Regions from separate parts of the Bacillus sp. NPDC077027 genome, predicted to be linked through region 2. Evidence: riboswitches for the same ligand, from Rfam matches in the RefSeq annotation. Region 2 holds a riboswitch; the other holds the start of a gene.
The links. Region 2 has a riboswitch for glycine ahead of ACQKEZ_RS09745 (amino acid permease). Riboswitches for the same ligand answer to the same signal wherever they lie in the genome.
Positions count from the first base shown of each region.

Region 1: another riboswitch for glycine. It lies ahead of gcvT (glycine cleavage system aminomethyltransferase GcvT); the one in region 2 lies ahead of ACQKEZ_RS09745 (amino acid permease).

Region 1 is NZ_JBNNIO010000001.1:574,117-581,557, forward strand. Features, by position in the region: gene ACQKEZ_RS03140 (YqhG family protein) at 114-911, opposite strand; gene ACQKEZ_RS03145 (DEAD/DEAH box helicase) at 929-2,596, opposite strand; glycine riboswitch at 2,848-2,956, shown strand; glycine riboswitch at 2,960-3,064, shown strand; gene gcvT (glycine cleavage system aminomethyltransferase GcvT) at 3,164-4,261, shown strand; gene gcvPA (aminomethyl-transferring glycine dehydrogenase subunit GcvPA) at 4,279-5,625, shown strand; gene gcvPB (aminomethyl-transferring glycine dehydrogenase subunit GcvPB) at 5,618-7,078, shown strand; gene ACQKEZ_RS03165 (rhodanese-like domain-containing protein) at 7,119-7,441, opposite strand, start outside.
Region 2 is NZ_JBNNIO010000002.1:825,027-832,467, reverse strand. Features, by position in the region: gene ACQKEZ_RS09755 (MFS transporter) at 1-1,083, shown strand, start outside; gene ACQKEZ_RS09750 (alpha/beta fold hydrolase) at 1,214-2,218, shown strand; glycine riboswitch at 3,151-3,230, shown strand; gene ACQKEZ_RS09745 (amino acid permease) at 3,383-4,729, shown strand; gene ACQKEZ_RS09740 (hypothetical protein) at 4,869-6,695, shown strand; gene ACQKEZ_RS09735 (DUF3169 family protein) at 6,756-7,436, opposite strand; gene ACQKEZ_RS09730 (helix-turn-helix transcriptional regulator) at 7,433-7,441, opposite strand, start outside.

The DNA of each region.
Region 1 (7,441 bases), on a different contig from region 2:
CCTCATGGTCGTTTGCGTCATGTTTTCGCCCAATACAAACTTACAAATTTTTCTTTTTATTTATTAAAAGATGTATATATCCGGAGAAAGAAAGGTGTTGAATAGAAAAAATCTTACCCTCTCTTCCTTTGCTGAAGATAAAACAACCCACCATTTTCAATCGTTAAACTGATTTTTGGCTCATATAAAGACTGAAGCGCTTGTCTTTCTATTTCATATTCTACAGATGTGCCTGAAGTCCCTTCATAAAATTGATTTAAAAGTTCAGAATCTTCGTTCCATTTTTGTATAGCTCTAATTGCCCAGTCGTTTGGCTCCTCATATGCATAACGCTCCATCAAAGTGAAGAGGCGTCTCACACCACTTTCCGGTTTGATCATTGTACTCATAGTGAAACAATAATCAGGAATTTGTGAAGATAGTTGTCGCTTTTCGAGTTTCTCTTGAAATTGCTCGACCACTTCTCCACGAATGAGATGGAGACCAAGTGAGAGAAGCTTATCTCTTTTTAGATCGGACAGATAAGAAATTTTGACATTTACTCCAAGCCAAGGCTCAAGTGCGACCTGTGTTTTGCTTACAGAGTTTGTTTGTTCGTAAAGGCGAATAAATCTTCCTTGTTGTTTGACAGCTTCAAAGATTTGAAACAATCGTGGCGAGCCAAAGTGAATAAATTCACCTTCTACGTTTGCTCCGGCTTTTTCTTGATCGGTAATAAGTGTGAGCTTCCGCGGCTCAGGTACGCCGCCTGTTTTTTCAAGCCAATGCCAATAAAAGGGTCGATTCATAATCATTTTGTCCATTTCAATTGTCAATTGCACAGTCATATGTCCACTACTTTGTTCAATAATGTCACATTGGTTTGCTACAAAGAATTTTTTAAGGAATGCATGAATGTCATGTTGTTGCATAAAAGAAAGCCTCCTTTTTAACCTTGCTGTCTTTTTTCAAGTGGGGGAGGTGTCGCCTGAGACAAAAAGGATGTAAACTGGCTTAACCTCGTTTTCATTTCACTATCAGACTGTTGCTGATATAAAATGTCATGAAGCTCTGCCTGAGCATCTGTCACTTCAATGCGCGTTAATATATCATCTAAGTCTCCGATCACATGTTCAAATAGCTGAATTTTTTTATAAAGAAGTTTTAAGATATGATCTTCCACAGTGCCATTTGTCGCCATATTATAAATGTGGACGTCTCGCTCCTGACCGAGTCTGTGGATACGTCCAATTCGTTGTTCAAGGCGCATAGGATTCCAAGGGAGATCGTAGTTGATGATTTGGTTACAAAATTGCAGGTTTATTCCTTCACCGCCTGCTTCTGTTGCAATGAGCACTTGAGCACGTTCGCGAAATAAATCTTTCATCCAATCCTTTTTACTTCGTTTGAAGCCACCTCTAAATGGAACAGAACTGATGCCATTTTGTTGGAGAAACCATTGTAGATAAATTTGTGTCGCGCGGTATTCAGTAAAAATAATCACTTTTTCATTTAATTGTTGTATGAGTTTGACGACTTCTATTGCCTTTGTGTTTTGTTCCACTTGGTGAATTCTTTCCATCATTCGCTCAATGGCATCATACCCAAACACATTCTCCTGTCCATCTTGCATTTTTTTTAGTGTCATATACACAGCTTCACGGCTTGAACAGCACTCACGCTCTAGTGTCATAATCGAAAACATGTGTTTAGCGGTAGATTGATCTTCTTTTAAGAGACAAATTTCATCATATAAAGCCTGTTCAGTAGGTGAGAAATCAATAGAGATGGTTTTCACATGACGCTTCGACCACTCAATACCGGTGTCTTGTCTTCGGTTTCGTATCATGACTTTGTTGACGAGCTGTTTTAGCGTGCTGTGATTTTCAAGCTGTAAGTCTTTCTTAGCAAACACATCTTTAAATTGATGCTCATTTCCTAAGTGTCCGGGCTTTAGTAGAGAAACAAGATTGAAAATCTCACCAATGCGATTTTGAATAGGGGTTGCAGTTAGTAAAAGACAAAACTTCTTGTTCAAGTTTCTAACAAACTCATAGTTTTTCGTTTTGTTGTTTTTTAGCTTATGTGCTTCATCAATAATCACCATGTCATATGAAATCGATAAGATGGTGTCGCGGTGGGGCATCCTTTTCGCTGTGTCAATGGAAGATACAACTACATCACATTGCTCCCAAACGTAACTCTTTTTCTGTTCAACAGCATCAATATAAAATTTTGATCTTAATTCATGTACCCATTGGGATACAAGAGATGCAGGAACAAGGATTAAGATTTTTTTTGCAAGGCCTCGAATCATGTATTCTTTTAAAATGAGTCCTGCCTCGATTGTTTTTCCAAGGCCTACTTCATCAGCTAATATTGCTTTACCATTCATTTCTTCTACCACTTTTTTTGCGACTTCAAGCTGGTGTGCAAGTGGTGTAAATGCTGTTAGGTGAGAAGGTGCCTGTAATCCCTCAAAAGAATCAATGGCCGTGACCTTTTGTACTTGTGCTGCCAATTGATACATTTCCCAGTTCGCCCAAGGGCCATCATGTGTAAGGCAACGCATGAATTCGTTTGTCCAATCATGATCAAAAATCGTTTGAATATCCAATGGGAGTGAGCCTACCTTTCTGTCAGAATATCACTTGAAATGTTCTGTTTTTAAACGCTTCACTTTATGAAAAAGAAAAGGGGAGCGAAATATATCCACAAAAGCGAACGATCATTCTTTCTTTTTTAGAAATGTTAATGATTTTTATATTGCCCTTGTTGTGTAGCTAATGGTAGGATGTTGGTAAGTGATCTTCTGAATAAATCACCCACTTTGATAGTATGTCCAATAAAGGACAAGAATATGAGCGAATGATGGTATGGGGAGAGACTTGAAGGCGAGACAGATGCCAACAAGCGCCGAAGGAGCAAGCCGCACGAGTGCAGTGAATCTCTCAGGCAAAAGTACTCTTACCGGACGCAACTCTGGAGAGTGTTTGCTTCTTTTGTTGATGGGCAAACCACCAAAGGGGAAAACGCACAGACATATTTGTGTTTGTGCTGTAAACTTTCAGGTGCAAGGACAGAGAACTTTCTTTTTAAGGGAGTTGTCTGTCCTTTTTTGCTGCATTTTTTCTGAAAATTCAGCTTGATTGCAGCAACATGATGAAAAAGGGGGAAACGATCTATGCTTAAACGAACACCACTTTTTAATGAGTATCAAACGCTTGGCGGTAAAACGATTGATTTTGGAGGCTGGGAATTACCAGTTCAATTTTCATCCATTAAAGAAGAGCACGAGGCTGTTCGAACAAAGGCAGGACTCTTTGATGTGTCTCATATGGGAGAGGTTGAAATTACGGGTAAGGACAGCCTTGCTTTCTTACAAAGATTATTAACCAATGATGTTTCAAAACTGACAAATGGACGCGCACTATATACGGCGATGTGTTATGAAGATGGTGGAACCATCGATGACTTACTTGTGTATCAAAAAGAGGATGAAAACTATCTGCTTGTTATAAATGCCTCTAATATTGAAAAAGATGTGGAGTGGCTCTTAAAAAATCGGTTGAAAGATCAAGTGACGATCAAAAATGTATCTGATGAAATGGCGCTTTTAGCACTTCAAGGACCGCTTGCAGCTAATATCATCAAAGAAGTATCGAATGACGAAGTAACGGCGTTAAAGCCTTTTACATTCAAATCGTCTGCCCTCGTTGCTGAGAAAGAAGTCCTTGTTTCAAGAACAGGCTATACAGGTGAAGATGGTTTTGAAATTTACTGTCAAACAGAGGACGCAGTACATATTTGGTCTCTCCTTTTAAAGGTAGGAAAGCCAAAAGGATTGATCCCTTGTGGATTAGGAGCGAGAGATACGCTGAGGTTTGAAGCGAAACTGCCCCTTTATGGACAGGAGCTGACGAAAGATATTTCTCCGATAGAAGGTGGCATTGGTTTTGCAGTGAAACCAGATAAAGAAGCTGATTTTATCGGAAAAGAGGTCCTAAAGAAGCAAAAAGAAGAAGGCACTGACAGAAAGCTTGTTGGTATAGAAATGATTGATAAAGGAATTCCAAGAACGGATTACCTAGTTTTTTCAGGCGAAGAGCAAATTGGCTTCGTCACAACGGGAACACAATCACCTACCTTAAAGAAAAATGTCGGGCTCGTGCTGATCAATCAATCTTTTGCTGATCTGCATACAGAGGTAGAAGTACAAGTCCGCAAAAAACGTTTGAAAGCAAAAGTCGTCGCCACACCATTTTACAGACGAGCGAAATAACAAAGGGGGAACAAAGGATGAAGCACAGATATTTGCCACAAACAGAGCAAGATCAGAAAGAGATGCTAGATGTTATCGGTGTCGAGTCGATTGATGAACTGTTTTCAGATATTCCTGAAAAGGTGCGGTTTAAAGGGACGTATGATATCAAACAAGCAGCATCTGAAACGGAGCTAGTAAGAGAGTTATCTCGCCTCGCTGCTAAGAATAAAGATACTGTTTCCTACGCATCGTTTTTAGGGGCGGGTGTGTATGATCATTACCAGCCTGTCATTGTAGACCATGTTATTTCACGCTCTGAATTTTACACTGCATATACACCTTATCAACCAGAAATATCACAAGGAGAGCTGCAAGCCATTTTTGAATTTCAAACGATGATTGCAGAACTGACAGGTATGGATTTGGCAAACTCTTCGATGTATGACGGAGGAACTGCTTTAGCTGAAGCGGCAATGCTAGCAGCAGGTCATACCAAAAAGAATAAAATTGTCGTCTCAGAAACGGTACATCCAGAATCACGAGCTGTCCTGAAAACATATGCGAAAGGCCAAAATATTGAAGTGATTGAAGTACCCGCTTATAAAGGGCAAACAGATTTGGCTCAATTAGAAAAGGCAGTTTGTGAAGAGACCGCAGCTGTACTTGTGCAATATCCTAATTTTTTTGGGGGAGTAGAGCCGTTAAAAGACATTGAACCATTAGCTCATCAAGGGAAAAGTCTGTTTATCGTTTCTAGTAATCCGCTAGCACTTGGACTTTTAACACCACCAGGTCAGCTTGGTGCAGATATTGTTGTTGGTGATGCCCAACCATTTGGCATTCCTGCTGCGTTTGGTGGTCCGCATTGCGGTTATTTTGCTGTCACGAAAAAATTGATGCGAAAAGTACCTGGTCGACTAGTCGGTCAGACTGAGGATGAAAACGGTGTTCGAGGATTTGTTCTGACCCTTCAAGCGAGAGAGCAACATATCCGCCGGGACAAAGCGACCTCTAATATATGTTCCAATCAAGCACTCAATGCACTCGCTGCATCCGTTGCAATGACGGCACTTGGCAAGCAGGGAATGAAAGAGGTAGCAAATCAAAATGTGCAAAAAGCACATTATGCGAAAAAACAAGCAGAAGCACATGGCTTAAAGGCAGATATGGAAGGTTCTATTTTCAATGAATTTGTATTGAAATTGAAAGAGCCTGTAAAAGAAGCGAACAAAAGGTTGCTTGAAAAAGGCATCATTGGTGGCTATGATCTAGGACTTGTCTATCCTGAGTTAGAAAATCATATGCTTGTTGCCGTCACAGAGCTCAGAACAAAGACAGAAATTGATACGTTGATCAAGGAATTGGGGGATCGCCATGAATAAACAAGACCAACCGCTTATCTTTGAAGTATCGAAGGAAGGTAGAATCGGGTATAGCTTACCTGAGTTAGATGTGCCGGTTCAAGAACTATCGGAATTGTTTGATGAATCTTACGTAAGGCAAGAGGAAGCTGAGCTCCCACAAGTATCAGAGCTTGATATTATGCGCCATTATACAGCGCTCTCTAGGCGAAATCATGGTGTAGATTCCGGTTTTTATCCGCTTGGTTCTTGTACAATGAAGTACAATCCAAAGATCAATGAAAAAGTAGCGCGTATCGCAGGGTTTGCTCAAGTGCACCCACTTCAAGATGAAGAAACAGTGCAAGGCGCACTAGAGCTTTTATACGATTTAGGAGAGCACCTTGAAGAAATTACAGGAATGGATGCTGTCACTTTGCAGCCTGCAGCAGGTGCTCACGGTGAATGGACCGGACTGATGATGATTCGTGCCTATCATGAAGCAAGAGGGGATTATAAGCGGACAAAAGTCATTGTGCCTGATTCTGCTCACGGAACGAACCCTGCTTCTGCCACAGTTGCCGGTTTTGAAACAATCACGGTAGCTTCTGATGAAAATGGATTAGTTGATTTAGAGGATTTAAAGCGTGTGGTCAATAACGAAACAGCTGCACTTATGCTGACAAATCCCAATACACTTGGTTTATTTGAAGAGAACATTTTAGAAATGGCTGAAATCGTTCATGGCGCAGGAGGAAAGCTGTATTATGATGGGGCGAATTTGAATGCAGTTTTAAGCAGAGCTAGACCGGGAGATATGGGATTTGATGTCGTTCATTTAAACCTACACAAAACGTTTACAGGCCCACACGGAGGCGGAGGTCCAGGTTCGGGACCAGTTGGTGTCAAAGAGGACTTGATTCCTTATTTACCAAAGCCTGTATTAGTAAAACGAGAAGGCCAATTCCACTTCGATTACAATAGACCTGATTCAATCGGTCGAGTAAAACCGTTCTATGGAAACTTTGGGATTAATGTTCGCGCATATGCCTATATCCGCTCAATGGGCCCTGATGGCTTAAAGGCAGTTACAGATAATGCAGTCCTCAATGCAAACTACATGATGCGTCGTTTAAGTGCACATTATGACTTGCCATTTGATCGTCACTGTAAACATGAGTTCGTTTTATCAGGGAAACGTCAGAAAAAATTAGGTGTACGAACACTAGATATTGCTAAACGTTTGCTTGATTTTGGTTATCATCCGCCAACGATTTATTTCCCGCTCAATGTTGAAGAGTGTATCATGATTGAGCCGACGGAAACAGAATCAAAAGAGACGCTAGATTCATTTATTGAGGCGATGATTCAAATTGCCAAAGAAGCAGAAGAGCATCCAGAAGTGGTGCAGGAAGCACCACATACAACAGTTGTGAAAAGAATGGATGAAACAAAGGCAGCGAGAAATCCGGTGCTTGTGTATCAAAGTAAATAAAAGAAGACTCAGGGAGTTCTGTCTCCCAGAGTCTTTTTCATTAGTTCTTTGTTTTAATACGACCGCCCCATTTTTTGAAGCCACCTTTTAAATTGTAGACTTCACGACAGCCATTTTTGCGAAGCGTTTGTGCCGCTTTTCCGCTTCTGACGTTGTTTTGGCAATAGAGATAAACAGGCTTGTCTGGACGAATTTCGTTTTTCCGTTGCTTTAATTGTGACAATGGAATGTTTCTTGCCCCTAAAATATGTCCGCCTTCAAACTCATTCGGCTCTCTTACATCAATGAGCTGTGCTTTACGATAGCCTTTAATGAATTCCTCTTCAGTCAGCGTTTTCATGATACGTTGCTGATAGATGAAAT
Region 2 (7,441 bases):
GTATCTAACGATTTCAATGTATCGACATCTGTAGCGGGCTTGCTTGTAACGACTTTTGCTCTATCGGCTGCAATTGGCGCACCTATTGTTATCGCTCTGACCATTAATGTAGACCGAAAGAAACTATTGCTAACCACACTTCTTGTTTTTATCTTAAGTACATTCTTATCATTCTTTAGTCCTTGGTATGGCATGCTGCTCTTTACAAGAGTTGTACAGGGTGTTAGCGGGGGAATTGTAACAGTAGTTGCAATGGCTGTAGCTACACGCCTTGTTGAAAAAGAAAAAAGAGGCAATGCGATAGGAATTATTTTGATGGGCCTCAGTAGTTCTCTTGTAATTGGCGTTCCAATTGGCACCTTTCTTAGTAGCATCATTGGATGGAGAGGACTATTTATCGTAGTTGGCGTATTCGCACTCCTCCCATTTATTTTTATCTACAAGAATGTCCCATCCATAAAAGAAAAAGAACCTGTCACAATTAGAATGCAATGGTTGATATTAAAGAATAAAAAAATGGTGATCACTGTAATCATTACGCTCCTTTATATAGGTGGATACTCAACCTTATTTACATATCTCACCCCCTATCTGCAAGAACAATCAAATCTAACCATCGAACAAATAAGCGGGCTTCTGCTTTTAGCAGGTATAAGCAGTTTTATGGGTTCAAGAGTTGGGGGGCTGACTGTTGATAAAAAAGGACCTAAGTTGACCATTTTTATCGGGTTGCTATTACAAGCGATCATGTTACTGCTCCTTTCTATTGTTGGCGAGTTTTTATCTTTAGTGGGAGTAATTGCGGTTATCATGATTTGGATGTTGGCGACGTGGGGTACGTCTCCAGCGCAGCAATTCTATTTAGTAACACAAGTACCGAGATCTCCTGATATTGCTTTAAGTGTAAATACGTCTTTCATTCAATTTGGATTTGCAACAGGATCGGCTTTAGGGGGGTATGTAATAAACATATCATCTGTTTTGAGCCTTGGATGGATAGGGTTAGGCTTTGTGATCCTAGCTTTATTAATAGCAACAATTTTGTTTGCTTCTGAAAGTGGATCTAAGAATCTATCTCATTAAAGCATCATGAAAGTTGAGCTACTCAAAGCTTGAGTTTTGTTTCATCATTACGCACCCATAAAAAATGTCTTTTTGGAGGATTACTATTATCTCCATTTACATATTTACCTATAAGAAAAGGAGTGGAAAAATGAAAGATTACGATGTTTACTCACTTAAAAAAACAGCTTTACAATCGGGAGGGAACCTTCCAAATGCATTCCTTGCCTATAAGACATACGGCACTTTAAACGCTGACAAAAGTAATGTCATTGTTTACCCTACTTGGTTTGCCGGGCAACACACTGATAATGAATGGCTCATAGGAAAAGGCAAAGCTCTTGATCCTGATCATTATTTTATCATTGTTCCAAATATGATCGGGAACGGTTTGTCTTCATCTCCAAGTAATACATTACCTCCATACGACAAAGCTAATTTTCCACTAGTGACTATCTATGATAATGTTCGTTTTCAGCACGAACTTATAACAGAAAAGTTTGGTATAAAAAAAGTCGCTCTCGTTGTGGGCTGGTCTCTCGGAGCAATTCAAGCATTTCAGTGGGGAACTAGTTATCCTGACATGGTGGATCGAATTGTGCCATTTGGAGGCGTAGCAAAAACTCGTCCTCATGCTCAAGTCGTTTTTGAAGGGCTTATTGCGACATTGCAAGCAGATAACAAATGGCAAAAAGGATTTTATACTGAGCAGCCTAAAGGTGGCTTATCCGCGATGGGACGTGCATATGCTCCATGGGGCTTTTCGCAAGCCTATTATCTAGAACAATTATATCAATCGGAAGGATATGCAACATTGAAAGACTATTTAGAAGAGTATTGGGATCAAGTGTTTTTTTCGTTTGATGCTAATGACTTGATTACTATGTTACGTACAGGCATACATGGAGATATTAGCATGAACCCAAGAGACAATGGGAATTTGGATCAGGCATTAGGCCATATTACCACTAAAGCTCTCGTCATCCCAGGAACAACTGATTTATTTTTCACTCCTGAGGACAGTGCATATGACGCAGAGCGTATGCCACAAGTCGTTTTTCATCCAATTGAATCCAAATGGGGACATTGCTTCGGTATCGGTCAGAATGAGCAAGATTCTGTTCAGATCGACAACCTCATAAAAAATTTTTTATGAGAAAGTTAAAATCAATTTAATGGTAATTAAGCGCTGTCTGATACACCACTTTTCTATCAATGCTATTATTGATTTTGCTATCGGTGGTGGTGTAGGTGCTATTCAATGTCAAATTGCTAAACAATTAGATAAGAGGGATAAGCGTCCTAATAATGGTTGGGTAGATATATATTAGGAGGAATTTTATGAAAATTTTTATGAAATATGCTGTAATGATTCTGTTTGTAAGTGTATTTTTCTATTATTACAATATGTTTATGCCTAAAAATTTTCTGTATTTTATTGTTGCTTTTCCTATCGGTTTTTTTGCTATTACCATAATTGATAAGTTGTTTAGTGATAAGTGATTTTTGAAATAAGCAAGCTATATGGTTGCTTATTTTTTATGGGGTTAGAAGAAGATATTGTAAGTATTCAAGGTGCTTGTTCTTATATATGATTTTAGCACGCACACAGGGGTGTGTATAAGTGCACTATTGTCATGGGTGTTCTATTACCAAAATTGCCACCACTTTTTTTGTTGTTCTTCAAATTGTTCAAGTCGTTTTAGAATGGCACGATTGAACTCTTTTTTTTGAATGCGATCACGACATTGACATCTTGTAGCGGTATTCCATATGGACAGATTTGATTGATACAAGGTCGCTACAAGTTTGGCTACTTCTTCTAGTGATTTACCACTCAATTTAGAGTGTGTATATATACTCCATAGCGGATAAAATGGACTTATTAACCTATTATCTTTAGCAACCAAAGGTTACACATTGAGCAAAAGGAACGTGCCAATTTATGCCAATCAGTAACGTTCATGAACAATTTCCATTGACACCATCATCATCAAAGAGTAAAATATGAAATTATTCAGAAATAGCAACACCTCGTTCAATAATAAAATACGAAAAGCTATGATTGCTGTGGGTCACACTATAGCAGGAGCAGCTTCTGGAGAGACCGTGGGTATCTGCGGCGCCGAAGGGTTCACAATCTCAGGCAAAAGGACAGAAGAGTACGGAATAATGTATTTGTGATGCAGTAAAACCGCATTGCATATCTTTATTTTGCTATTCTTATGACCATGAGATTGGAGCGCATCCAATCTCTTTTTTTATGGGTTTTTTTTGATGCTCATTATTTCACTATCATGGTTTTTAGGAGGGCATAAGGTTGGCACAGCAAGAGTTAAAGCGAGATTTATCAAATCGGCACGTTCAATTAATTGCCATTGGGGGAACCATCGGCACTGGGTTATTTTTAGGCTCAGGTAAAGCCATTCAATTGGCAGGTCCCTCTATCATTTTGGCTTATCTCATCGTGGGGATGGCAATCTTTTTTGTGATGAGAGCACTTGGAGAATTATTGTTATCAAAAGCAGGCTATCAGTCTTTAACGGACATAGCTGAAGACTATCTTGGGCCTTGGGCATCATTTGTGACAGGGTGGACGTATTGGTTTTGCTGGATAATGACAGCGATGGCGGATGTGATTGCTGTCGGTGTTTATGTACAGTATTGGTTTGATATCCCGCAGTGGATTCCTGCTTTTATTTGTTTACTCATCTTATTAGGCTTTAATTTATTAACAGTCAAGCTTTTTGGGGAGCTTGAGTTTTGGTTCGCTTTGATTAAGGTCATAACAATTCTTTTATTAATTGGGATTGGGATCGTGCTATTAGTCATTGGGTTTAAAACAGATGCGGGCCCTGTGACTGTGACAAACCTGTGGGCACATGGCGGAATTTTTCCAAACGGCATGACTGGCTTCCTGCTGTCATTCCAGATGGTCGTCTTCGCATATGTTGGTGTGGAGTTAGTTGGTGTATCCGCAGCAGAAACGTCGAATCCGCAAAAAAATATTCCATCAGCGATTAATAAAATCCCGTTGAGAATTTTATTCTTCTATGTCGGAGCAATCTTTGTTTTATTATGTATCAATCCGTGGATGGATTTAAGCGCGTCAGAAAGTCCTTTTGTCAAAACGTTTAGCTTAATCGGTATTCCAGTAGCGGCAGGGATCATTAACTTTGTCGTCTTAACATCCGCCGCATCTGCGTGTAATAGTGGCATGTTCTCAACGAGTCGTATTCTCTATAACTTAAGCCATCAGAAGCAGGGACCGAAATCGTTTGGCAGGCTTAACAAACATGCCGTTCCAAGCAATGCTTTATTTGTTTCAACCATTGTCGTTTCTGTTGGGGCTCTTTTAAGCAAGCTAATCCCAGAGCAAGCCTTTGGTATAGTGACGACGATTAGCGCGATTTGTTTTATTTGGGTATGGAGTATTGTGTTGATTTGTCATCTCAAATATAAAAAAACGCGTCCACAGCTCCACGCGACGTCAACTTTTAAAGCGCCATTCACACCATTTGTGAATTATCTAGTCTTGCTGTTGTTCGCGACAATACTAGTGATAATGTTGTTTGCGGAGGCAACACGCCCTGCGTTATTATTGACGCCATTATGGTTTGGGCTGTTGTTTATTCTTTATAGCCGTAGGAGGAAAAGGGCTGTTTAAAGGAAGAGGGTGTCTTCTACCATGTTCATGTTTTCCTTGCTATCAAAACTTTTATTTAATAGAATACAAAAAGAAATTTCTTTATGAAATGAATAAATGTGGAATTTATATAAAAGTTAGATCCAGTGAGGAGGCTTTCATGGGTTTTAAGAATGAATTCAAACGAGAGATGCGTAATTTTAAGAAAGATCTAGAAAAAGAGATTCAAAAGACGTGTTCAGTAGAGTACAAAGGACATCGTATTGAAGTGATCAATGAATTAAAAGAAGAGCAGTTGTTCATTGATGGGGTACTAGTCGATCAGAAGAAACGGAAATCAGTATTCTTACAGCTTGTCCCCTTTTCTAAATTGTCAGGGACATTACATTCTAAAGACGGTGTGAAGCATAAGGTTTCTGTAAAAGTCGGTGGCTTGACACGCTTTACATGTGTGATAAAAGTCGACAATGTGGTTGTTTTAGATGATTCGTCTCATTTAGAATTTCTCCCTTGGGAACACAAAGAAAAAATCGTTCCTTTTATTGAACAGCAAGTTCAGCGTCAAAGTGTCATTGATGATCTACCAGATGATGAATATTTGTATGACGAAGATGATGTACGACTCGTGGCAGGGTTATCCGATCAATTGATGGATGAGGGAACAACACCATTTTATGTGGGTAAGCTGATTAAGTTATTTGAAGCACAGATGCAGAATCCTTCAACTAAAACTAGAAAAGCGACCTATGAGAAGATCATTTTTGACAATATGGCAAGCTATATGGAAGAGTTCATTGAACGCTTCCAGGAACTGAACTGGAATGAATCTCATGTGCAGAAAGAAGCGTTGTGGCTGCTTCATCATGCGGCACATCGCGAGGTTGTTAAGTTTGCGGTGACTGTTCTTGGTTGTACGAATTGCGAGGAGCATCAAGAGCTTTTAATGACAATTGGTCAGCATGATGAATTTACACCATATGTTGTATTTGCGCTAAAAAATGGAACAGAGTATGGAAACGATCATATTTATCAGCTTGCCAAGTCCGTTCATGGATGGGGGAAAATTGAAGCAGTCAGAGCCCTTGAGCCTACTTCACCAGACATTAAGCATTGGCTTCTCACAAATGGCTGTGAAAATTCAGTGATGAACCAATATCTCGCCTATACTTGCGCCATGAAAGGTGAATTAGATGTCGTTTTAGACAATGGTGACATAACAAAGGAGCTGTATGATGGTGCAGCGCTTATTATAGACGCTTTGCTTGATGATGAAGGACCCTGTGAAAATATGGATGATTACCCATATGCAGTCGACGTTCTGACTCGATTTGTGTTCCACGCAACGAAGCATTGTCATACGATTGAAGACGTGTATCCACTTGTGAAAATCCATGCATTTTTACATGAGAATGAGAATGTATGGGAAGAGCGGTTTTCTGATCTGTGGAAGCCATTTCAACGAACTGATTTACAGGAGCGAATTCAATCTATCTTGAAAGATTCCCATTGGGCGGAGCTCTCTTTGGAGACATTAAAAGAAGGGTTTCGGTTTCAAGCGCTTGAAGTTGCACGTTATTATGGGGTAGAAATCACATCGACATTATTTGATTTGTTTGAAAAGAATCCGACCCAAGGTGAAATTTACTTTGCGATCATGAAAGCAAACGAACCTACACATATCAAGCATCTTTGTGCGATTGCAGAGAAGCACCTTTCTTTGACGAATCTTTCAGAGGATGATCAATATTGTCTAGAAATGATTGTGCCAGAGTTGTGTCATGTTGAAGGAACGGGGCTGTCACTCATACAAGCAGCGCTAGCCTCTGGTCAAGGGATCTTACAATATCATGCTATGAACGCACTTGAAGGATGGTCGCCAGATTCGTGGAACAATGATTCAATACTTGCAAACATCAAGCACATAGCTGAGACGACCAAGGATAAGGAAGACCGTCAATTGGCGAAAAAGCTATTAAAACAGCAATAAATATCGCCTGACATTCAAGAAGCACAGTCCAAATAAAAATGGACTGTGCTTTTTCTGATGCTAACGATTCCTAATCCTCAAAATATATTTTGCATTCAATATCGTGAGAATCAAACCAATGATGATAATGGAGAATAGTTGTGAGTGGTTGGAGCCAATCGAATAAAGAGTTAAAATAAACATGGCGCCAATAAGCAGGATGTTCATGCTTTGAAACGTAAAATAAAGTCCCTCTAGCATGACGTGACGTTCTCCTTCATCAGATGTTTCCAGCAGTTTTTTTGAATAATTTACATCTGAAACTTTTGGTAAATGACGTTCAGGGTACACCAAAGTCAGCACTGACCCAGCTACATACGTGCAGATGGTGGCTGTAACAAATAGAATACCAGTGATGACAATCAGCCATATATGTTGCTGTGTGATGACAGCGATACTGATCGCAATGATTGAAAGGAACGTACTGCTATTATTCGCTAGCGTCACATCACTATATTTTTTGTACTGCCATTCATCAAGCGTATCTTCCTCTTCGCCTGATAAGGAGAGTGAAGCCTTTTTCTTCATTTGGGAGACACCAGCAAAGCTCCATATCGTTAAAATGAGGGAGATTCCGCCAATCAAGATGGTCGTTTCAAATGAGATGTGTAAAAATGTTGATTCAAATTCTGCTGCGAGTAAGGCGTAAGCACCCAAAAATCCGAGCGCTGGTCCAGCAAGCATCTTCCAAACCGTTTTCATGTGCA